DNA from 3 places in the Streptomyces sp. NPDC096046 genome. Region 1 is predicted to be linked to each of the others. Evidence: riboswitches for the same ligand, from Rfam matches in the RefSeq annotation. Region 1 holds a riboswitch; each other region holds the start of a gene.

Region 1 (7,761 bases):
GCGTCCCGCTCCTTCAGCAGGTCGATCACCGCCGCGAAGAGCGTGTTGTGCGCCCCGGAGAGGATGGACAGCCCGATCGCGTCGGCATCCTCCTGAAGCGCCGTGTCGACGATCTGCTCGGGAGTCTGGTGGAGCCCGGTGTAGATGACCTCCATACCGGCGTCGCGCAGGGCCCGCGCGATCACCTTGGCCCCGCGATCGTGGCCGTCGAGCCCCGGCTTGGCCACCACCACGCGGATCGGACCGGCTGCCACACCCATCACTGCCTCCATGAAGCGACTACATCCATCCGTACCGACAAGTACCGCACACATCGGGCAAGCCGCACACGCCGCACCGCACGGACACCTCACCCCGAACCGTCCGGGCAAGTGAACGAACGTTATCTCCAGCATCCCGCAACCGGCAGTTTCGCGGTGCGCGGCGAGGGGGAAATCACATGGTGGGACAAGCGCAAGGGGAACCGCATCGAGGTTGCCGTACCGCCGCGCCGTCCACCACACACAGCGGCGGTCGGGTGCTTCGGCGAAGGCACGCAGGGCAAGCACCGCACGCACAGCACGCAGGGCAGACACGGCACACCAGCGGGGAACCTCGTCACCCCACCGATCGGGGACCTCCGTCGCACCTCAGGCGTCCCACACGCCACACGCCGCGCTCCAACCCCGCAGCTCTCGCGGTCATCGCCGGCCGTCTTCGCGGCTGCTCCCCACGAGGGCACACGGGGGGCAGAGCCGTCCTCCAGCGTGCCGACAGGAGGTCGGCCATGAAGGTCACCAGGGCTGCTCTGCCCTTTCTTCCGCTCTGCGAGCGCCTGCTGCCGAGCAGGATGGCGGGACTGCCCCTGGCCCTGCTGAAGGCCACCGCCCTGGAGCTCGCGATCCTGGCCGGGCATCTCCTCCTCTACCCGTCGGGCATCACACAGGAGCGACGCACCCCCGTTCCGGCACTGCCCACGGACGGCGCCGCCCAACTGCCCACGCGGGCCAAGCCCCCGGTCGTCCTGCTGCACGGCTTCATCGACAACCGCTCGGTCTTCGTCCTGCTGCGCCGCAGTCTCGCCCAGCACGGCAGGCAGCGGATCGAGTCCCTCAACTACTCGCCGTTGACCTGCGACATACGCGCCGCGGCCGAGTTGTTCGGCCAGCACATCGAGGAGGTCTGCGAGCGCACCGGGTCCCCGCAGGTCGATGTCGTCGGGCACAGCCTCGGCGGTCTGATAGCGCGTTACTACGTGCAGCGCCTCGGCGGCGACACGCGTGTACGGACCCTTGTCACGCTCGGCACGCCGCACGCGGGAACCCGGGTGATGCCCGTGGCGAACGCGCACCCCATCGTGCGCCAGATGCGCCCCGGCTCACCGGTGCTCGATGAGCTCGCTCTGCCCGCCTCTGACTGCCGTACGCACTTCGTCAGCTTCTGGAGCGACCTGGACCATGTGATGGACCCGGTGGAGACGGCCCGCATCGACCATCCCGACCTGAGGGCGGAGAACGTGCGCGTGACCGGCATCGGCCATCTCGCCCTGCCCGTGCACCCCGCCGTCGCCAACGGCATACGGGAGGTCCTCGACACGGCCCGCCCGGGTGAACCGGCCGCCGAACACACCGGCGGCCTGACGGTCGCCTGAGACTCGTCATACAGCGGCCACACCGCGGCGAAGCACCGATCAACATCGAACAAACTTCGAACACAGGACCAAACCCGTGCCCGCGGTCCGCCAAAACACGGTCGAATGCCCGTTTCCTACGCGCGTGAAACCTGTCGAAGATTGTCGTGCCCGCGTACCGCCGGGTACAGTCGCCGCACTGCTCTGGCAGCCCCTGTTGTCGAGGCGAAAGAGAAGTTGGTGAACGACCGTCACCCGTCGGGGACCATGACCCCGGCTCCGGCTTCCGACGCCGCCTCGGCGCACTACGCGTCGTACGGCACCGAGGAAGCCCAGTACGGCGACTCCACCACGTACGGCGACCGCGCCGCCACCGGATTCGACACCTCCGGTACCCACGGCGCCGGTTTCGATGCCTCCGGACACGCCACCACGAGCTTCGCCACGGACCCCCTCTTCGGCGACATGCCCGGCAGCGGCCATGACACGGGCACCTACGACACCGGTCAATGGCCCACCGGCACGCACGAGAACGTGCACTACGACACGTACGCGGCCCAGCACCACGCCGCCTACGACACCGGCGTCTACGACACGACGTCCTGGACGGGCGAGCAGCTGCCGATGTCGGCCATCCCGTCACCGGCCCCGTCCCCCGACGCCACCGGGCAGTGGGAAGCCGGCGCCTGGCTCCAGCCCGACCAGTCCGGCAACCGCGCCGACCACACCCAGCAGTGGGACTGGGGCACGCAGACCTTCGACACGGGTGTCTACGACGCCACGCAGTGGAACTCCGACGGCGCCGCCGCACCTTCCCCCGAGGCGTACGAGCACTCCGCTGAAACCTTCGACCAGCACGAGACCGCGACGTTCGAGCAGGTCGCCTACGACGACTCCGAGGGGGACGGCTACCGCGACTCCGAGGGGGACGGCTACCACGACCCCGACGGGGACGGCGACGAACCGGCCGCCACCGGCGAACTGCCCGTCGTCGACCCGCTCCTGGACGGCCAGGAGGACGGCGACCCCGCTCGGTCCCCGCGGGCGGCCTCGCGCGCCGGGTCGCGCTCCCGCCGCCGTACGCCCCCCAAGCGCTCGGCGCTGATGACCATCGCGGTGCCCTCGGCGTGTGTGATGGGTGTCGCCGGGATCGCCGCCGCCTCCGTCGGCGGCTTCGCCGACGACAGTGCCGCCGAGGCGCGGACGACCGCGGCGGACGCGCCGCCCGTCAAGCCGGCCGCCGCCAACAACAAGCTGGACACCCAGTTGCAGAGCCTCGCCGCCGGCGCCGACGACTTCGCCGACCGGGCCAGTCGTACGCAGGAGCGCATCGACCTCAAGGCCCAGCAGGCGGCCGAGAAGAAGCGCGCGGCTGAGGAGGCGGCCCGCAAGGAGCGGCTGCGCCCCAAGTTCGCCCTGCCGGTCGCGCGGCACGGACTCAGCGCCTACTACGGCCAGTCCGGCATCAACTGGATGTCGCTGCACACCGGCATCGACTTCCCCGTCTCGTACGGCACGACCGTGATGGCCGCGACGGACGGCACCGTGCGCACCCAGTGGAACAGCGCGTACGGCAACATGATGATCGTGACCGCCAAGGACGGCACGGAGACGTGGTACTGCCACCTCTCCACCTACACGGTCCCCTCGGGTACGACCGTGAAGGCGGGCGATCCGATCGCGCGCTCCGGCAACTCCGGCAACTCCACCGGCCCGCACCTGCACTTCGAGGTGCGCCCGGCCGGCGGTTCGGCCATCGACCCGCTCCCGTGGCTGCGCAGCCACGGCATCGACCCGGCGTAACGCGGCAGCCCCCGCCCGTCGGGCGAGCAGGGGTCCCACCGGCTCATCCCACCGGGCTACAGCTTCTCCACCGGCGCGTACCGCAGCAGCAGCCGCTTCGGCTTGGTGTCCCCGAAGTCGATCGTCGCCTCGGCGTTGCCTCCCGTGCCCTTGACCGCGACGACGGTCCCGAGCCCGAACTGGTCGTGTGTGACCCGGTCCCCGACCGCGAGCGACACCACCGGCTTCTCCGAGGTGCGTCGCGTGGCGAAACCGGAGGCGCCCGAGGCCGACGAGCGGGAGCGGGACGAGGACAGCGAGGCCGCCACCGCCGAGACCGGCCCGGAGGCCGCCGGTCCGGTCGCACCCGTCCGCTTCCACTCCACGTACGGGGCGGGGATCTCCTCCAGGAACCGGGAGGGCGGGTTGTACGAGGGCTGGCCCCAGGCGCTGCGCAGGGTGGATCGTGTCAGATACAGCCGCTCGCGCGCACGGGTGATGCCGACGTAGGCGAGGCGCCGCTCCTCCTCCAGCTCCTTGGCCTGGCCGAGGGCGCGCATGTGCGGGAAGACGCCGTCCTCCATGCCGGTCAGGAAGACGACCGGGAACTCCAGGCCCTTGGCGGTGTGCAGGGTCATCAGGGTGATGACGCCGTCGCCGTCCTCCTCGTCGGGGATCTGGTCGGAGTCGGCGACCAGCGCGACCTGTTCGAGGAAGTCGGACAGGGTGCTCCGCTCCTCCTCGCCGCGCTCCTGCTCGAACTCCATGGCGACGGCGGCGAGTTCCTGGAGGTTCTCGATCCGGGTCTCGTCCTGCGGGTCGGTGGAGGCCTGGAGCTCGGCGAGGTATCCGGTGCGCTCCAGGACGGCCTCCAGCACCGTGGCCGGTCCGGCGCCCGACTCGACGATGGTGCGGAGGTCCTCCATCAGCGTGTTGAACCGCTTGACGGCGTTGGTGGAGCGCGCGGCCATGCCGTACGCCTCGTCGACGCGCTTGAGCGCCTGCGGGAAGCTGATCTTTTCCCGCTGGGACAGGGCGTCGATCATCGCCTCGGCGCGGTCGCCGATGCCCCGCTTGGGGACGTTGAGGATCCGGCGCAGCGGCACCGAGTCCTCGGGATTGGCCAGAACGCGCAGGTAGGCCAGGACGTCCCGGACCTCCTTGCGCTCGTAGAAGCGGACACCGCCGACGACCTTGTAGGGCAGCCCGACGCGGATGAAGACCTCTTCGAAGACACGGGACTGGGCGTTGGTGCGGTAGAAGACGGCGACATCGCCGGCCTTGGCCTCACCGGCGTCCGTGAGGCGGTCTATCTCGTCGGCGACGAACTGGGCCTCGTCGTGCTCGGTGTCGGCGACGTAACCGGTGATCGTGGCGCCCGCACCCGCGTTGGTCCACAGGTTCTTGGGGCGGCGGGACTCGTTGCGCTCGATGACCGCGTTGGCGGCGCTGAGGATCGTCTGCGTGGAGCGGTAGTTCTGCTCCAGCAGGATCGTCGTCGCGTCCGGGTAGTCCTCCTCGAACTGGAGGATGTTGCGGATCGTGGCGCCGCGGAAGGCGTAGATCGACTGGTCGGCGTCACCCACCACGCACAGCTCGGCCGGCGGCACGTCGTCCGGGCCGGGGGGCACGTCGACGGGGTGCTCCGAGGTGCCGACCAGCTCGCGGACCAGGGTGTACTGGGCGTGGTTGGTGTCCTGGTACTCGTCCACCAGCACGTGGCGGAAGCGGCGGCGGTAGTGCTCGGCGACGTCCGGGAAGGCGCGCAGCAGATTGACCGTCGTCATGATCAGGTCGTCGAAGTCGAGGGCGTTCGCCTCGCGCAGCCGTGACTGGTACATGGCGTAGGCCTGGGCGAGGGTCTTCTCGAAGCCGTCGGTGGCCTGGGCGGCGAAGTCCTCCTCGTCGATCAGCTCGTTCTTCAGGTTGCTGATCTTGGCGCTGAAGGACTTCGGCGGGAAGCGCTTGGGGTCCAGGTCCAGGTCGCGGCAGACCAGGGCCATCAGACGCTTGGAGTCGGCGGCGTCGTAGATCGAGAAGGACGACGTGAAGCCGAGCTTCTTGCTCTCCCGCCTCAGGATGCGCACGCACGCGCTGTGGAACGTCATGACCCACATGGCGTTGGCGCGCGGGCCGACGAGCTGCTCGACGCGCTCCTTCATCTCGCCGGCGGCCTTGTTGGTGAAGGTGATCGCGAGGATCTGGCCCGGGTGCACGGCCCGCTCGGCGAGCAGGTGGGCGATGCGGTGCGTGAGCACGCGGGTCTTGCCGGAGCCGGCACCGGCCACGATGAGCAGCGGGGAGCCGGAGTGGACGACGGCGGCGCGCTGGTTGTCGTTCAGCCCCTCCAGGAGGGTGGCGGTGTCCACCACCGGGCGGGGGGCGCCGTCCCGGTAGTACGGGTCCCGGTCCGGGGGCACGTCGAACTTCCCGCCGAACAGATCGTCCGGGATCGACTCCGGTACGTGATCGTCCTCGGGCGGCGGCGGGGGCTCGTCCGCGGGGCCCCGCTGGGCCTGGAGGTTCGCCAGGAAGTGGTCGTCAAAGAGGCTGCTCATCGCTCTCCGAGTCTAGGGCGCCCCACTGACAGCCCGCCGCCGCCCTGGAAACATCGCCGCACGCCCGGGCTCCCGGCGGCGCGTTATCGCCCTGCATGACGACCTGATCACGCACTGCTACACCCTCTCCAATTGCGGATGATTCGTGACCAAACCCCCTCGATCAGTCACCGTACGCAACGCCCATGAGGAAGGTCACGAAAATGTATCGGGCATATCACCCATCAACCTTCACAGGGGCCACACGAGTTGGCTACGGTGCGACCAGGCCGCATGACCCCCACCGGCGAACGTCGCCGGGCCGCGCGGCCACCGCCGAGTCCGGTGTGCCGCAGCGGCAGCCGGAGCCGGGGACCCAACCGTGAACCTGGGGTGAATCGGCCCGACTCCCTTGCGGAGAAGGCCGTAGGGCAACCCTTCCGAACCATCCGCCCGAACCCGACAGCTAACCCGGTAGGCGGAACGTGGAAGGAGTCGCCTCCCTTGGCGTCGCACCGCAAGTCGCGTCCTACGGGTACGCGCGTGGCAGGCATACGGACCCCCGCCCTCGCAACGGCGGCCCTCACCTCCGTGGCCCTGCTGTCCCAGTCGGCCAACGCCACCCCCGAGGCCGACGGCAAGCCCAGCCTGGAGGAAGTCGAGAAGAAGGTCGACGACCTGTACCGCCAGGCCGGGTCGGCGACCGACAAGTACAACGCGGCCAAGGAGAAGACCGCGAAACAGCGCAAGCGCGCCGACACCCTCCTGGACGACGTGGCCCAGCGCACACAGAAGCTCAACGAGGCGCGCGAGCAGCTCGGTTCCTACGCCTCCGCCCAGTACCGCGCCGGTGTCGCCGCCCCGGACACGGCGACGTTCCTGCTCGCGGACACCCCGCAGGACTACGTCGACCAGGCCCAGCTGATGGACCGGCTGACGGGCCGTCAGAAGGACGCGGTCGACGACTACATCACGCAGCAGTCCGAGACGATGAAGAAGCGTCAGGAGGCCACCGAGAGCCTGGAGGCGCTCACCGAGTCGCAGGGCGATCTGAAGACGGCCAAGGCCACCGTCCAGCGCAAGCTCGCGGACGCGCGCGAGCTGATGTCGAGGCTGACCGCCGAGGAGAAGGCGCGGCTCGCGGCGATCGAGAGGGAGCGGCGGGAGGAGGCCGCCCGCAAGGCCGACGAGCTGGCCCGGCAACAGGCCGCGCAGCAGAAGGCACAGGAAGAGGCCGCCCGGCAGCAGGACAGCGGCTCGTCGTCGATGTCGCCGGGCACCGGCTCGTCCACCTCGACGGCCCCGGCCGACTCCTCGTACGCCACCAAGGCGGACAAGGCGCTCGCCTTCGCGCGCGCCCAGATCGGCAAGCCGTACGTGTGGGGCGCCGTCGGCCCCGGTTCCTACGACTGCTCCGGCCTCACCCAGGCCGCCTGGAAGGCCGCGGGCGTCGACCTGCCGCGCACCACCTACGGCCAGGTCGACGCCGGCACCACGGTCCCGCTCTCCCAGGCCCGGCCCGGCGACCTGGTCTTCTTCTACGACGATGTCACCCACGTCGGGATCTACATCGGCAACGGCATGATGATCCACGCCCCGAAGCCCGGCACGTACGTGCGCGAGGAGTCGGTCTACTACGACGGCGAGTCGGCCGTCCACAGCGTGGTGCGGCCGGCCTAGGAGATCTCGTCGCGATTTCGAGGGGCACGCGCGCGTGCCCCTCTCGTCGCGCGTCCGGCGCTCTCTAGTGCCGCGGCAGGCAACGTTTGCCCGTCAAGGAGCGGCGTCCGGTGCGTGCTCTCGGCGTGCCGGGTGCAAGCCCTCGTACTGGGT
Region 2 (7,761 bases), on a different contig from region 1:
GTCGTGGTGGCGACGGGTGAGGGCGAACCGGTCCTGACGGACGGACTGGCCCGCCTCGCCGGTACCGGCCGTATCGCCATGCCCGAGCTGGAGCTGCTGCCCGCTTCCTACGACCTCCCGGGCGCCCGGCTCCTCGACCTCGTCCAGGTCATGGACCGCATCCGCGTCGAATGCCCGTGGTCTTCGCAGCAGACCCACAAGGGCCTGGCGAAGTACGGCATCGAGGAGGCGTACGAACTCGTCGAGGCGATCGAGGAAGGCGACCGCGACGAACTGCGCGAGGAGCTCGGTGACGTCCTCCTCCAGGTCGTCTTCCACGCCCGCATCGCCGAGGAGGGCCGCCCGGAGGACGGGGAGGAGGCCTTCTCCATCGACGACGTGGCCGGCGGCATCGTCGCCAAGCTGATCCACCGCCATCCGCATGTCTTCGGCGACGCGACGGCCACCACCCCCGAGGAGGTCAAGGAGCACTGGCTGCGCACCAAGGCGGTCGAGAAGCGGCGCACCTCGGTCACCGAGGGCATTCCCCTCGGCCAGCCCGGTCTGGCCCTCGCCGCCAAGCTGGCCTCCCGCGCCCGCACGGCGAACCTGCACATACCGCTCCCGCCCGTCGAGGGCATCGGCTACGAGCTCCTCGCCCTGGCCGTCCGCGCCGAGTCCGAGGGCGTGGACCCGGAGGCGGCCCTGAGGGCGGCGGCCCGCGCCTACCGCGACGCGATCAGACGGGCCGAGGGCGAGGGCTGAACGGAAGGTCCGCGCCGAGTCCGAGGGCTGAACGGAAGGTCCGTGCCGACTTCGAGGGTTGACGGGAGGTCCGTGCCGAGCCTGAGGGTTGAACGGAAGGTCCGTGCCGACTTCGAGGGTTGACGGGAGGTCCGTGCCGAGCCTGAGGGTTGAACGGAAGGTCCGTGCCGAGCCCGAGGGCTAACGGAAGGCCCGCTCCGAGTCCGAGGGCTGAACGGAAGGGGAGCGGGCAGCAGGGGAGGGGCGGGAAGCGGGGCGGGAAGCGGCGGGAAGCCGGATACGGTCGACGCGTGACCGACCAGCCCCAGCCCCGCACCCCCGCGACCGCGCCCGACCTCTTCACCTGGGAGTTCGCGAGCAACCCCTACCCCGCCTACGCCTGGCTCCGCGAGCACAGTCCCGTCCACAAGACGCGGCTTCCCAGCGGCGTGGAGGCCTGGCTGGTCACGCGGTACGCCGACGCCAAGCAGACGCTCGCCGACCACCGGCTCTCCAAGAACCCGGCGCATCACGACGAACCGGCGCACGCCAAGGGCAAGACCGGAATCCCCGGGGAGCGCAAGGCCGAGCTGATGACACATCTGCTGAACATCGATCCGCCGGACCACACCCGGCTGCGGCGACTGGTGTCCAAGGCGTTCACGCCCCGCCGGGTCGCCGAGTTCGCGCCACGGGTGCAGGAACTCACGGACACCCTCATCGACGGGTTCGCGCGGAAGGGGTCCGCCGACCTCATCCACGAGTTCGCCTTCCCGCTGCCCATCTACGCCATCTGCGACCTGCTCGGGGTCCCCCGCGAGGACCAGGACGACTTCCGCGACTGGGCGGGCATGATGATCCGGCACCAGGGCGGTCCCAGGGGCGGCGTGGCGCGGTCGGTGAAGAAGATGCGCGGCTACCTCGCCGACCTCATCCACCGCAAGCGGGAGGCGCTGCCCGCCGAGCCCGCCCCCGGCGAGGACCTCATCTCCGGTCTCATCCGCGCCTCCGACCACGGTGAGCACCTCACCGAGAACGAGGCGGCGGCCATGGCCTTCATCCTGCTGTTCGCCGGTTTCGAGACCACCGTGAACCTGATCGGCAACGGCACCTACGCCCTGCTCACCCACCCCGAACAGCGGGCGCGGCTCCAGGCGTCCCTCGCCGCCGGGGAAACGGCCCTCCTGGAGACCGCCGTCGAGGAACTCCTGCGCTTCGACGGACCCGTCGAACTCGCCACCTGGCGTTTCGCCACGCAGCCCCTCACCCTCGGCGGGCAGCACATCGCGCCCGGCGACCCGGTTCTCGTCGTCCTGGCCGCCGCGGACCGGGACCCGGAGCGGTTCGCCGATCCGGACGTGCTGGACCTCGCCCGCCGCGACAACCAGCACCTGGGGTACGGCCACGGCATCCACTACTGCCTCGGCGCCCCACTCGCCCGCCTGGAGGGCCAGACCGCGCTCGCCACCCTCCTCACCCGCCTCCCGGACCTCCGGCTCGCGGCGGATCCGGCCGAGCTGCGGTGGCGCGGCGGCCTCATCATGCGCGGGCTGCGCACCCTGCCGGTGGAGTTCGCGGCGGCCGGACGTGACGAAACATCAGAGCTGTGATCTTCACGTGATCTGCGCGGCATTAACTTGTGACAAGTGATCTCCTGCCGATACGTTCACCCATCAACGCGGCCGGGATGCCGGACGCGTCGGTCACCGCTGTCGTGTGAAAGGTCTCCGTATGCTCTCCGGGAACGGTCGGCACCGTCGCCCCCGCCAGGCTCCGGCTCTCCTCGTGGCGGCCGGAGTGACCGGCTCCGCCATCGCGATCCCACTCCTCGGGGCCTCCGGTGCCAGCGCGGCCGACGGCACGACCTGGGACCGGATCGCGGACTGCGAGACCGGCGGCGCGTGGAGCCAGAACAGCGGCAACGGCTACTACGGCGGCCTGCAGTTGTCCCAGGAGGACTGGGAGAACCACGGCGGCCTCGAGTACGCCGCGAGCGCCGACCTGGCCAGTCGCTCCCAGCAGATATCCGTGGCCGAGAGAATCCTCGCCGACCAGGGGGTCGGCGCGTGGCGTACCTGCGGACTGCTCTCCGGCCTCCAGCAGGACGAGGGGTCGGGAGCCTCCGACTCGTCCGAAGCATCCGGTGAGGTGGACTCGCCCGGTCTGCTCGACGGCTACGAGTCGTCCTCTTCCGCGGAGCCTTCCGCGAGCCCTTCGTCGTCGCCCGACGCGCAGTCGATCCAGAAGGACGAGACCTCCAAGTCGGGCAAGTCGTCTGATTCCGCCTCTCGGGAGCAGGGGCAGAAGCAGGATCGGAAGCCCGACGGCTCTCCCTCCGCCACCCCCGGCGGTGACGAGTCCGGCAACTCCCGCCGGGGCGGCGACTCTTCGGCCCCGACGGACACCGGCTCCGGCCGTCACCGCGGCCCCAGCGCCGAGGAGGACGCCGCCTCCGCGGGCGGCCGTGAGGGCGCGCCCTCGGGCCGCCACGCCTCGCCCGGTGACGCCTCCCGGGGCGCGTCCGAGGGCTCCTACATCGTCGGCGTGGGCGACAGTCTCTGGTCCATCGCCGACTCCCTTGACGTCGACGGCGGATGGAACTCCCTCGACGACGGGGGCGAGCAGGCCGTCGGTACCGACCCGAACCTCATCCTCCCCGGTCAGACGCTCACGACAGGGGTCGAAGCGGACGAGGGGTAGCCGTTCGGGCAGTGCGGAAACCACGGCCGAAGTCACCCCGAAAGCGGGTGAGTTCACGTCACGTTTCGCGTCGAATGTCCCGTTTGAGGCCCGTGAGAGATAGATCTCAGAAGCCCTGATCGTCTTTGAAATTCCGTGGATCGCGTGTCTACGGTCGTGATCGCTCGTCACCGCGAGCCCCGGCTGCCGCAACGCCGAATCCTGCCAGCGGCGGTACGGGAACAGTCGTCGCGTCAAGCGCCGTAGGCAGGAGCGGGGGACCCAAGGTAAGTGCCCGACCGGCCGGTTGTGCCGGAAGGGCTTGGGGTGAAGCCGTGTCCCGGGAGGGGCGCGGCCGGGCAACTCAACCGGCCCGAACCCGACAGCTCACCTCGCAGGCGTCGGTGAGGGGATCTCTCCATGCTGTTTTCCGGTAAGGGCACGCACCGCCGTCCGTCCAAGGCCACGCGCGCCATCGCCATCGCCGGTGTCACCGGTGCCGCCGTCGCCGCCCCGCTGATGGCGGCCGGCAACGCCTCCGCCGCCACCGCCTCCGAGTGGGACGCCGTCGCCCAGTGCGAGTCCGGCGGCAACTGGTCCATCAACACCGGCAACGGTTACTACGGCGGTCTGCAGTTCTCCGCCTCCACCTGGGCCGGCTACGGCGGCACGAAGTACGCCTCCACCGCCGACCAGGCCACCAAGGCCCAGCAGATCGAGATCGCCGAGAAGGTCCTCGCGGGCCAGGGCAAGGGTGCCTGGCCGGTCTGCGGCAAGGGCCTGTCGAGCGCCGGTTACACCGGCGGCGGCTCCTCCAGCGGCTCCACCAGCAACTCCGGCGGCTCCTCCAGCAACTCCGGCGGCTCCTCGCAGCAGAGCGGGCAGAGCACCGAGACCCGCCAGACCGAGCAGCAGCCGGCTTCCCGCTCCGACGAGCGCCCGGCCGCCAAGAAGACCGTCACCACGCCGACCGGCAAGAAGGTCAAGAAGGGCGACGGCGAGTACAAGGTCGTCAAGGGCGACACCCTCAGCTCGATCGCCGCGGACGAGAAGGTCAAGGGCGGCTGGGAGAAGCTGTTCCAGCTGAACAAGGACATCGTCGAGGACGCCGACCTCATCTACCCGGGCCAGCAGCTGCACCTGAAGTAAGCAGCGGCTTGCCGGACCCGCCCAGGGTCCTCGTGCTCCCCGCCCCGGTGCGTCGTCCCCCGTACGCGCCGGGGCGGGGGTTTTTCGGCAACGGGCTTTGTTCCGTTCGGAAACAATTTACTCTCGGTTCTGTCCATGGGGTGGGCGACCCGGTGGCCGATCGCCCGGAGCCGGTTAGGCTCATGTCGCGAGCCACCACGGCCCGCACCTCGCAGGGTCCACGCGACCCGCGTCACCGCGTCACATCCAAGAAGGAGATGCTCGTGCCGTCCATCGACGTCGTCGTAGCCCGGGAAATCCTGGACTCCCGAGGCAACCCCACGGTCGAGGTCGAGGTCGGCCTCGACGACGGCAGCACCGGTCGTGCCGCCGTCCCGTCCGGCGCCTCCACGGGCGCCTTCGAGGCCATCGAGCTCCGCGACGGCGACTCGAACCGCTACCTCGGCAAGGGTGTGGAGAAGGCCGTCCTGGCGGTCATCGAGCAGATCGGCCCGGAGCTGGTCGGCTACGACGCCACCGAGCAGCGTCTGATCGACCAGGCGATGTTCGACCTGGACGCCACCGACAACAAGGGCTCCCTCGGCGCCAACGCGATCCTCGGCGTCTCCCTCGCCGTCGCCCACGCCGCCTCCGAGGCCAGCGACCTGCCGCTGTTCCGCTACCTGGGCGGCCCCAACGCGCACCTGCTGCCGGTGCCGATGATGAACATCCTGAACGGCGGCTCGCACGCCGACTCCAACGTGGACATCCAGGAGTTCATGATCGCCCCGATCGGCGCGGAGTCCTTCTCCGAGGCCCTGCGCTGGGGCGCCGAGGTCTACCACACGCTGAAGAAGGTCCTGAAGAGCAAGGGCCTGGCCACCGGCCTCGGCGACGAGGGCGGCTTCGCCCCGAACCTCGGCTCCAACCGCGAGGCCCTTGACCTCATCCTCGAGGCGATCAAGGAAGCCGGTTACACCCCCGGCGAGCAGATCGCCCTCGCCCTCGACGTCGCCGCCTCCGAGTTCTACAAGGACGGCGTCTACACCTTCGAGGGCAAGGACCGCTCGGCGGCCGAGATGACCGAGTACTACGCGGAGCTCGTCGACGCCTACCCGCTGGTCTCCATCGAGGACCCGCTGTTCGAGGACGACTGGGAGGGCTGGAAGACCATCACCGACAAGCTCGGTGACAAGGTCCAGCTCGTCGGCGACGACCTGTTCGTCACCAACCCCGAGCGTCTCGCCCGCGGCATCGAGGAAGGCGCGGCCAACGCGCTCCTGGTCAAGGTCAACCAGATCGGTTCGCTGACCGAGACCCTGGACGCCGTCGAGCTGGCCCAGCGCAGCGGCTTCAAGTGCATGATGTCCCACCGCTCCGGCGAGACCGAGGACGTCACCATCGCCGACCTGGCCGTGGCCACCAACTGCGGCCAGATCAAGACCGGCGCCCCGGCCCGCTCCGAGCGCGTCGCCAAGTACAACCAGCTGCTGCGCATCGAGGAGATCCTCGACGACGCCGCGGTGTACGCCGGCCGCTCGGCGTTCCCCCGCTTCAAGGGCTGACCCGGCCCGTAAGGAGCAGCGTCGTACGTACGTCCCCGTACTCGGTCCCGTACCGTGTCCGGGGACGTACGCGCGTATGACGGTGGAGCGGGAGGCGGACAGATGGCCGTGAAGGACCGGGACCGGTTCTCCACCGCGACCAGGATCCGGCTGCTCGGAGAGCAGACGGCGGCCCGGGTCTACCGCTCCCAGACCAAGCGCCAGGCCCGCCGCTCACGGCTGACCGGCCGGGCGGCGCTGCTCGCCCTGGTGATGTGCTCGCTGATCGTGGCCCTGGCCTACCCGATGCGCGAGTACGTCTCGCAGCGTGCCGAGATCGACGACCTCCAGCGCGAACAGCGGCAGGCCCGCGAGCGCGTCGAACGGCTGCGCGACCTGAAGGCGCGCTGGCAGGACGACGCCTACGCCGAGCAGCAGATCCGGCGGCGGTTGCACTACGTCATGCCGGGGGAGACGGGCTTCATCGTCGTCGACCCGCACGCGGCGAAGCCGTCGCGCACCGACTTGGGGGCGGCCGACCGCCCCTGGTACTCGAACGTCTGGGACGGGGTCGACAAGGCCGACGCCTCCGACCGGTGACCCGGCCCAGTCAGTGACCTGAACCCAGAGAAAGACAGCCTGAAGACAGTCATGGAAACGCCCCCGCCGACCACCCCGCGCACCGAGCCCACCGACGCGGACGTCGAGGCCTTCAAGCAGCAGCTCGGCCGACCCCCGCGCGGTCTGCGCGCGATCGCGCACCGCTGCCCGTGCGGACAGCCGGACGTCGTCGAGACGGCCCCGCGGCTGCCGGACGGGACACCGTTCCCCACGCTGTACTACCTGACGTGCCCACGCGCCGCCTCGGCGATCGGCACGCTGGAGGCCAACGGCGTGATGAAGGAGATGACCGAACGGCTGGCCTCGGACCCGGAACTGGCGGCCGCGTACCGTGCCGCGCACGAGGACTACATCCGCCGCCGCGACGAGATCGAGGAGCTGAAGAACTTCCCGAGCGCGGGCGGCATGCCGGACCGGGTGAAGTGCCTGCACGTGCTGGTGGGCCACTCGCTGGCCGCGGGCCCCGGGGTGAACCCGCTCGGGGACGAGGCCATCGCGATGCTGCCGGAGTGGTGGCGCAAGGGGCCGTGCGTGAGCACCGCCGAGGAGGACGCCCGGTGACCCGGGTCGCCGCCGTGGACTGCGGTACGAACTCCATCCGCCTGCTGGTCGCCGACGCGGACCCGGCCACCGGTGAGCTGGTCGAACTGGACCGCCGGATGACGATCGTCCGGCTCGGGCAGGGCGTCGACCGCACCGGGCGGCTCGCCCCGGACGCGCTCCGGCGGACCTTCGCGGCCTGCCGCGAGTATGCCGGGATCATCAAGGAGCACGGGGTGGAGCGGCTGCGGTTCGTGGCGACCTCCGCCTCCCGGGACGCCGAGAACCGGGACGAGTTCGTGGGCGGCGTGCTGGACATCCTGGGCGTCGAGCCCGAGGTGATCTCCGGGGACCAGGAGGCCGCGTTCTCCTTCATCGGCGCCACCAGGGAGCTGGCCGGGGGCGACCATCTGCCGAAGCCCTACCTCGTCGTGGACATCGGGGGCGGCTCGACCGAGTTCGTCGTGGGCGACGACCGGGTTAGGGCGGCCCGCTCGGTGGACATCGGCTGCGTCCGGATGACCGA
Region 3 (7,761 bases), on a different contig from region 1:
CGCTGCTGCAGAAGCACCGGATCCTCACCCAGGTCTCCGGCGATCACCTGGAGGTGATCAAGCTGATTCCGCCGCTGATCATCGGCGAGCGGGAGGTGGACCGGTTCGTCGACGCCTTCACGGCCGTGATGGACGACGCGCACAACGGCGGGCTGGTGTGGGACTTCGGCAAGACGCTCGTCAAACAGGCCGTCGCCCACCGCTGAGACTCCGCCCGTCCGCGCTTTTGCCTGTGAGGCAAGATATTTGCCGGTGAGGCAAAGGTCCGACTGAATGGAGGTATGAGCTCCTCCGAGACCGAGCGGCCCCACGGGGCCGACTCGCCGGGCGAACCGGCGGCCGGTGCGCTGCCCGCCGTCGCGCCCCAGCTACGGGCACTGAGACGGCAGGCCTCCCTGACGCTGGAAGCCGCGGCCCGCGCCGCCGGGCTGTCGCCCGCCCATCTCTCCCGACTGGAGACCGGGCAGCGCCAGCCCTCGCTGCCGATGCTGCTCGCACTCGCCCGTGTCTACGGTACGACGGTCGCCGAGCTGCTCGGCGAGACGGTCGCCGGCCGGGACGCCGTCATCCGCGCGGCCGACATGGAACCGACCGCGGCGGGCGGCTGGACGTACTGGCAGGCCGGTGCCCCCGGCCGTGGGATGCAGGCCCTGCGCGTCCACGTCCCCTACGGCTCCCAGGGCGACGTCGTGCGCGTCCATCCCGGTGAGGAGTGGCTGCATGTGCTGCGCGGCCGGCTGCGGCTGCGCCTCGGTGACACCACCCACCGGCTGGCGGCCGGCGACAGCGCCCACTTCGACTCGCTCACCCCGCACCGGATCGCCGCCGAGGACCACGACGGCGTCGAGCTGCTGTTCGTCCACACCCTGCTGCAGAGCCCCACGGCCGCCCTGTGCCTGGGCCCCACCCCCGGAGACCTGTCATGAGCGACCTGGAGGAGAAGTTCCCCCGCGCCCTGTGGGTGAGGCTGTTCGTCTACCTCATCGCCGGCCACATCTTCGCCGCGTTCGTGTACCTGCTGTTCGAGGTCGGGGCGAAGTAGCCCGTCCCCGGGCGGCGACTCAGTCGAGGAGCCGCTCGCGCAGCCGCTCCCGGGTCTCCGGGCTGAGCCGCAGCCCCTGCTCCAGATAGGCGTCGACCCCGCCCCAGGTCTCCTCGATGGTGTCGAAGGCCGTCTCCAAGTACTCGGCGCGCGCGTCGAAGAGGGGGCTGAGCAGCTCCATGACCTCGGGGGAGTAGGCCGAGGCGACGGAGCTGCTGCGGTGCACCTTGTAACGGCGGTGCTTGGCGTTCGACTTCAGGTAGTCCTCGACGATCGCCTCGCGCTGCACGCCCACCGCGAGCAGTGTCACGGCGACGGACAGACCCGCGCGGTCCTTGCCCGCCGCGCAGTGCATCAGCGCGGGAACGCTGTCCTGCGCGAGCGCGTGCAGCACCCGGGAGTGCTCGCCCGTGCGCTCCTTGACGATCATGCGGTACGAGGCGATCATCCGGTCCGCGCCCTTGCCGTCCGCGAGGATCGCGCGCAGCTGGTCCAGGTCGCCGTCGCGGACCATCTTCCAGAACTCGGCGCCGTCGGCCGGGTCGCTCAACGGCAGGTTCACATTGCGCACGCCGGGCAGCTCGACGTCCGGCCCCTCGAGCTTCTGGTCGGCCGCGTTGCGGAAGTCGAAGATCGTGTGCAGGCCCAGGGTGGTCAGGAAAGCGGCGTCCTCCCCGGTCGCGTGGGCGAGATGGCCACTGCGGAACAGCACCCCGTGCCGCACCCGTCGGCCGTCCACGGTCGGAAGTCCGCCCACATCGCGGAAGTTGCGCACTCCGGCCAGCTCGGGCTCGGTCGACGGGACCTGCTGTGTCACGAGGGCTCCTCCCCTTCGGCGCCGCCGGCGCGGCTCGTCGGCGGGCGTCACTCGACGATACGACATGCCTGCCTGGGGCAATGAGTTGTCCACAGGCGTTGCCCGCAGGCCCCACCGCACTCGATGATGTTGCCGCCTGGTCGGCACTGATCGGGCTTGTTCGAATCTGTGAGGGCATGATGCTGGAGATCTCCGAAGACGGTCGTACATGGGTGCTCTCCGGGCCGGCCAGCAGCTACGCCGTCCATGTCACCGACCGGGACGAGCTGCTGCACCTGCACTGGGGTCCCCGGATCGGCCTCGCCGACGCCGAGGCCCTCGCCGTGCGGCCGCTTCCGGACTACTGGCCCTTCGAGTCCCCGCTCGACGGACGCGAGGAGTACCCGGTCGAGGGCGGCCCCCGTTTCGTCCGCCCCGCCCTGTCAATGCGCACGGCCGAGCGGCGCGGCACCGAGTGGGTCTTCGAGGGGCACGACACGGAGGACGACGAACTGCGGCTCCGGTTCCGCGACGGCGACCTGGCCGTCACGCTGCACTACCGGGTGCGCTCCGGGGCGGACGTCGTCGAGCGCTGGGTGACCGTCGACAACCGGGGACCGGCCGTCGAGCTGCTGCGCGCCGACTCCGCGACCTGGACCCTGCCCGACCGGGACGCCTGGCGACTGTCGCAGCTGCACGGCCGCTGGGGTGCCGAGTCCCGGCTGACGCGCTCCGGCCTCACCCACGGGGAGAAGGTCATCGGCAGCCGCCGCGGCCACACCTCCCACCAGCACCTGCCCTGGGTCGCCCTCGACACCGACGCCACCGAGGAGCACGGCGAGGTCTACGGCTGCGCCCTCGGCTGGTCCGGCTCCTGGCGCATCGCCGTGGCCCGGCTCCCCGACGCCCGCGTGCAGATCACCGGCGGGGCCGGCTACGACGACTCCGGCCTGCTGATGCTCGGCACCGGGGAGTCGTACACGACCCCTGTCTTCGCCGGGCTCTGGAGCGACGGCGGTTTCGGCGGGGCGAGCCGCGCCTGGCACGCCTATCAGCGGGCGTATGTGATCCCGGACGCCGAGCAGGACCGGCCGGTGCTGTTCAACTCCTGGGAGGCCACCGAGTTCGACATCTCCGAGGAGCAGCAGCGGGCGCTCGCCGAGCGGGCCGCCGCCCTGGGCGTCGAGCTGTTCGTGGTCGACGACGGCTGGTTCGGGGCGCGCACCAGCGACCGGGCCGGGCTGGGCGACTGGACCCCCAATCCCGACCGCTTCCCGGGCGGGCTGAAGCCGCTCGCCGACCACGTGCACGGCCTCGGCATGCGGTTCGGCATCTGGGTCGAGCCCGAGATGGTCAACCCGGACAGCGACCTGTACCGGGCGCACCCGGACTGGGTGCAGTACCAACCAGGACGAAAGAGGACGGAGTTCCGCAATCAGCTCGTCCTCAACCTGGCTCGGGAGGACGTCCGGGAGTACCTGTGGGAGCAGCTCGACGGGCTCCTCTCCGGCGCGCCGGTCGACTACGTGAAGTGGGACTTCAACCGCTGCTTCACCGACGCCGGGTGGCCGGACGACCCCTACCCGCAGCGACTGTGGGTCGACCACGTGCGCGGCCTGTACGCCCTGCTGGACCGGCTGCGGGCCGCCCACCCGGGTGTGGCCTTCGAGTCCTGCTCGGGCGGCGGCGGCCGGATCGACCTCGGGGTGCTGAGCCGTACGGACCAGGTGTGGACCTCCGACAACACCGACCCCCTCGACCGGCTCGCCATCCAGCACGGCTTCAGCCAGCTCCACCCGGCCCGGGTCATGGCCGCCTGGGTCACCGACAGTCCGAACGCCATGCTCAACCACCGGGCCAGTTCCCTGCGGTTCCGATTCGTCAGCGCCATGGCCGGGGTGCTCGGGGTCGGCGGCGACCTCACGCGGTGGACGCCGGAAGAGCTCGCCGAGGCGGAGCGGTGGGTGGGGCTGTACAAGGAGATCCGGCCCGTGGTGCAGCGCGGCGACCTGTACCGGCTGCGGCCCCCGGAGGGCGGCCTGAGCGCCGTGCAGTATGTCCTCGGCGCGGAGACCGTCGTCCTCGCCTGGCTCCAGGCGCAGCACTACGGCGAGCCCGTGCCGACGCTGCGGCTGCGCGGCCTTGACCCGACAGCGGCGTACGAATGCCTCGAAACGGGCGAAGTTCATCGAGGGGCCGTGCTGCTGCACCACGGATTGCGGGTCGGCCTGAGCGGAGATTTCGACGCCACTGTCGTCCGTCTTAGGCGCAAGTAGTCGTTCTGCCCGAATAGGGAGTTTCGGCTGCTATGGGGTAACGTGCCCCGATCGTAAGGGGGATGAGGTCGGGGTGCGTGACCATCGTCATATTCGTGACGATGCGTTGCTGCCATGTTCACGTAATTTCCATGGCGGCAAGGGTCATTGAGAAAAGCGGAAGATCGGTCATCCACGCTCGGTGACGGCATGTGTGTCGGCGCGTCGAGGAAAACACCGTCGCGGGCAACCGCAAGCTTGTCCCATTGCGTCTTGGTCGCTTACGTTCCACACCCATCCGGACGGACGCCTAATCCTGCCGCCGCCCGGAGCCCCACACACTGACCCGACGTACGGCAGGAGCGGGGGACCCACAGGTAAGACGCCTGTTCCGGTTCCCGGAACGGCTTGGGGTTAAGTCGCGCCTCGGCGCGACCGGGCATCTCCAGCCCGCACCCGACAGCTCACCTCGCAGGCGACGGAGAGGAATTCGTCATGCCCGCGAAGGGTAAGCACCGCCGCCCCAAGACCCAGCGTTTCACCCGCTCCATCGCCGTCGCCGGAACGGGCGGGGCCGCTCTCGCCCTGCCGCTCATGGGGGCCACCGGCGCCCACGCCGCCACCCCGCAGTCGGCTCCGGACAAGGCCGTCCAGTCGGCTCCGGCCGCCGGCGAGAAGGCCGCCGGCAAGGCCACCGGCGCCCACACGTACACCGTGAAGGCCGGCGACTACCTCGCGAAGATCGCCGACGACCAGCACGTCAGCGGCGGCTGGAAGAAGCTCTACGCGGACAACCGTGACGCCGTCGGCTCCGACCCGTCGCTGATCCACCCGGGCCTGAAGCTGTCGATCGGCAAGAAGGCCGCGAGCGCGCCCAAGGCCTCGGCCCCGTCCGCGCCGAAGGCCTCGGCCGCGAAGCCCTCGGCCGCCAAGCCGTCCGCCGCCGAGTCGGCCCCGAAGGCGGAGACCGCCGCGAAGCCGGCCGCCGCCAAGCCCGCCGCCGGGCCCGCCGCCCAGAGCAACTCCAGTGGCTACAGCCTCCCGGTGGCCGGTGCCACCGTCGGTACCCCGTACCGCATGTCCGGCAGCATGTGGTCCAGCGGTTACCACACCGGTGTCGACTTCGTCGTCCCGACCGGCACCTCCCTCAAGGCCGTCGGCGCGGGCACCGTCGTCTCCGCCGGCTGGGGCGGCGCCTACGGCAACCAGGTCGTCATCAAGCTCGCCGACGGCTACTACGCCCAGTACGCCCACCTGTCCCAGCTCTCCGTCTCGGCCGGCCAGACCGTGACCGCCGGGCAGCAGATCGGCCTGTCGGGCGCCACCGGCAACGTGACCGGACCGCACCTGCACTTCGAGATCCGCACCACGCCGGACTACGGCTCGGACGTGGACCCGGTCGCCTTCCTGCGCTCGCACGGCGTCTCCGTCGGCTGACCGACCGCACGACCACCTGCCTGACACGCGACCGAAGGCCGGACCCCGATCCCGGGTCCGGCCTTCGGCCTGTCCGTGTCGATCGCCTCAAGGGATCGACAGCGGGCGGCAGTTGGGACACAGTGATCACGTCGAGAGTGCAAGCGCTTTCTGAAGGAGCTGTGTCCCGTGCCGACCACCCGCAGAACGTTCGCAGCCCTGTCCGCCGGAGCCGCCCTGGCGGTCGTCTCCCCGACGGGCGGCGCGCACGCCGCCTCCCGTCATCGCCGCCTCGTCGCCCGCGACGATTTCTGTCACGGCCTCGGGCAGTGGGCGACCGAACTCCAGGGCGGCGGTACCGTCACCGCCTCCCGCGGCATCCTGGAGATCGACGTACCGAGCGGCGCTACCGTGTGGTTCAGGCAGCGGCTCGAAGGGCCGTACCTTCTCGAATACACCGCGACCCCGGTCTCCGCGGGCGGGGTGAACGACCGGGTCTCGGACCTGAACAACTTCTGGAACGCGACCGACGTCCGCTCCCCGGAGGATCTCCTCGCCACACCGCGCGCCGGGGCCTTCGACGAGTACGACCACCTCACGGCGTACTACGCGGGCTACGGCGCCAACCACAACACCACGACCAGGCTGCGCCGTTACGTCGGTCAGCCCGGTGTCCGCCCCCTGCTCCTCGACTACGCCGAGCCGCTGCTGGTGCCCAACGAGCCGAACCGGGTCCGCATCGTCTCCGACGGCTCCACGGTCCAGTGGTGGAACAACGGGCGACTCGTCTTCGGTCACCTCGACCCGCAGCCGTACACGAGCGGGCATTTCGCCTTCCGGACCGTCTGGAGCCATTTTCGGATCAGCGGATTCCGGGTCTGGCGGTTCACTCGGAAACATCCCTGACGAGCGGTGTATTCCGAAGTTGACGAACCCTTGGAAAGTGGCTTATCTCACCGCCAGTCAATCCCTTCCTACGGTCGCGTAGGTCACATTCGAAGGTGAATCATGGACTGCTGTGGCAGACGATTCGAAGAGTGACAGCAGAGTAGTGATCGGGTCGTACGTAGCGGTGGGGGACAGCTTCACCGAGGGCGTGGGTGATCCCGGCCCCGACGGGGCGTTCGTCGGCTGGGCCGACCGGTTCGCCGTCCTGCTCGCCGACCGCAGGCCCGAGGGCGACTTCCAGTACACCAATCTCGCCGTACGCGGAAAGCTCCTCGACCAGATCGTGGCCGACCAGGTTCCGCGGGCCGTCGCCATGGCCCCGGACCTCGTCTCGTTCTGCGCCGGGGGCAACGACATCATCCGGCCCGGCACCGACCCCGACGAGGTCGCCGAGCGCTTCGAGCGGGCCCTGGTCCAGCTCACCGCGGTATCCGGCACGGTCATGGTGACGACCGGATTCGACACCCGTGGCGTGCCCGTGCTCAGGCACCTGCGCGGCAAGATCGCCACCTACAACGGGCACGTCCGGGCCATCGCAGACCGGTACGGCTGCCCGGTGCTCGACCTGTGGTCCCTGCGCAGTGTCCAGGACCGCAGGGCCTGGGACGCCGACCGGCTGCACCTGTCCCCCGAGGGGCACACGCGCGTGGCGCTCCGCGCGGGCCAGGTGCTCGGCCTCGACGTGCCGGCCGACCCCGAGCAGGCGTGGCCTCCGCTGCCCCCGCGCGGCGTTCTCGACGTGCGGCGGGACAACGTCGCCTGGGCGCGCGATTTCCTGGTGCCGTGGATCGGGCGCCGATTGCGCGGAGAGTCGTCGGGCGACCATGTGACGGCCAAGGGGGCGCTGTCGCCGGACGACATCAGGATGCGGATCGCAACGGTGGCGTGAGAGCGGTTCACTGCGCGTGAGGGCCGTGCCGACGGCCAAGGGGGCGCTGTCGCCGGACGACAGGATGCGGATCGCAACGGTGGCCCAGGAGCGGTTCACGGCGCGTGCGGGCCGTGCCGGGTGGAACACCGGCGCGGCCCCCACGCGCAGAAGCACCGGCTACGACGGCATCAGCCGCTCGCCCTCCACCAGCCCCAACTCGCGGGCCAGTGCCTCCTCCACCCACTCCTGAGCCCGTGCTCGCGGTACCGCGCCGGCGTAGGACGTCAACTGCACGGCGAGGCCGTCGAGGAGGGCGGTGAGACGCAGGGCCGTGCCCTGCGGGTCCGGGCAGCGGAACTCGCCGGCGGCCACACCCTCCGCGATGACCTCGGCGAGGGCGGCCTTCCACTGCCGGTCGAGGTCCTGGGCCACT

The links. A riboswitch is a leader RNA that binds a small molecule or an ion and turns the genes downstream of it on or off. The one in region 1 is predicted to bind cyclic di-AMP.
Region 2: it holds a riboswitch for cyclic di-AMP, as region 1 does, so the genes downstream of both, ABTX62_RS19260 (transglycosylase family protein) here and ABTX62_RS35195 (C40 family peptidase) in region 1, are expected to answer to the same signal.
Region 3: it holds a riboswitch for cyclic di-AMP, as region 1 does, so the genes downstream of both, ABTX62_RS22605 (M23 family metallopeptidase) here and ABTX62_RS35195 (C40 family peptidase) in region 1, are expected to answer to the same signal.

What each region holds. Positions count from the first base shown of each region.
Region 1 covers NZ_JBEOSZ010000070.1:5-7,765, reverse strand. The annotation lists gene icmB (coenzyme B12-dependent isobutyryl CoA mutase small subunit) at 1-260, opposite strand, end outside; gene ABTX62_RS35210 (esterase/lipase family protein) at 767-1,630, shown strand; gene ABTX62_RS35205 (M23 family metallopeptidase) at 1,850-3,412, shown strand; gene pcrA (DNA helicase PcrA) at 3,469-5,949, opposite strand; cyclic di-AMP (ydaO/yuaA leader) riboswitch at 6,253-6,424, shown strand; gene ABTX62_RS35195 (C40 family peptidase) at 6,433-7,608, shown strand.
Region 2 covers NZ_JBEOSZ010000020.1:64,106-71,866, reverse strand. The annotation lists gene ABTX62_RS19275 (nucleoside triphosphate pyrophosphohydrolase) at 1-744, shown strand, start outside; gene ABTX62_RS19270 (cytochrome P450 family protein) at 1,035-2,333, shown strand; gene ABTX62_RS19265 (transglycosylase family protein) at 2,455-3,423, shown strand; cyclic di-AMP (ydaO/yuaA leader) riboswitch at 3,652-3,818, shown strand; gene ABTX62_RS19260 (transglycosylase family protein) at 3,823-4,551, shown strand; gene eno (phosphopyruvate hydratase) at 4,815-6,095, shown strand; gene ABTX62_RS19250 (FtsB family cell division protein) at 6,198-6,674, shown strand; gene ABTX62_RS19245 (DUF501 domain-containing protein) at 6,726-7,256, shown strand; gene ABTX62_RS19240 (Ppx/GppA phosphatase family protein) at 7,253-7,761, shown strand, end outside.
Region 3 covers NZ_JBEOSZ010000026.1:39,289-47,049, reverse strand. The annotation lists gene ABTX62_RS22630 (aspartate aminotransferase family protein) at 1-206, shown strand, start outside; gene ABTX62_RS22625 (helix-turn-helix domain-containing protein) at 282-926, shown strand; gene ABTX62_RS22620 (DUF6126 family protein) at 923-1,042, shown strand; gene ABTX62_RS22615 (tyrosine-protein phosphatase) at 1,062-1,859, opposite strand; gene ABTX62_RS22610 (alpha-galactosidase) at 2,039-4,114, shown strand; cyclic di-AMP (ydaO/yuaA leader) riboswitch at 4,430-4,584, shown strand; gene ABTX62_RS22605 (M23 family metallopeptidase) at 4,589-5,530, shown strand; gene ABTX62_RS22600 (DUF6250 domain-containing protein) at 5,699-6,415, shown strand; gene ABTX62_RS22595 (SGNH/GDSL hydrolase family protein) at 6,561-7,346, shown strand; gene ABTX62_RS22590 (TetR/AcrR family transcriptional regulator) at 7,506-7,761, opposite strand, start outside.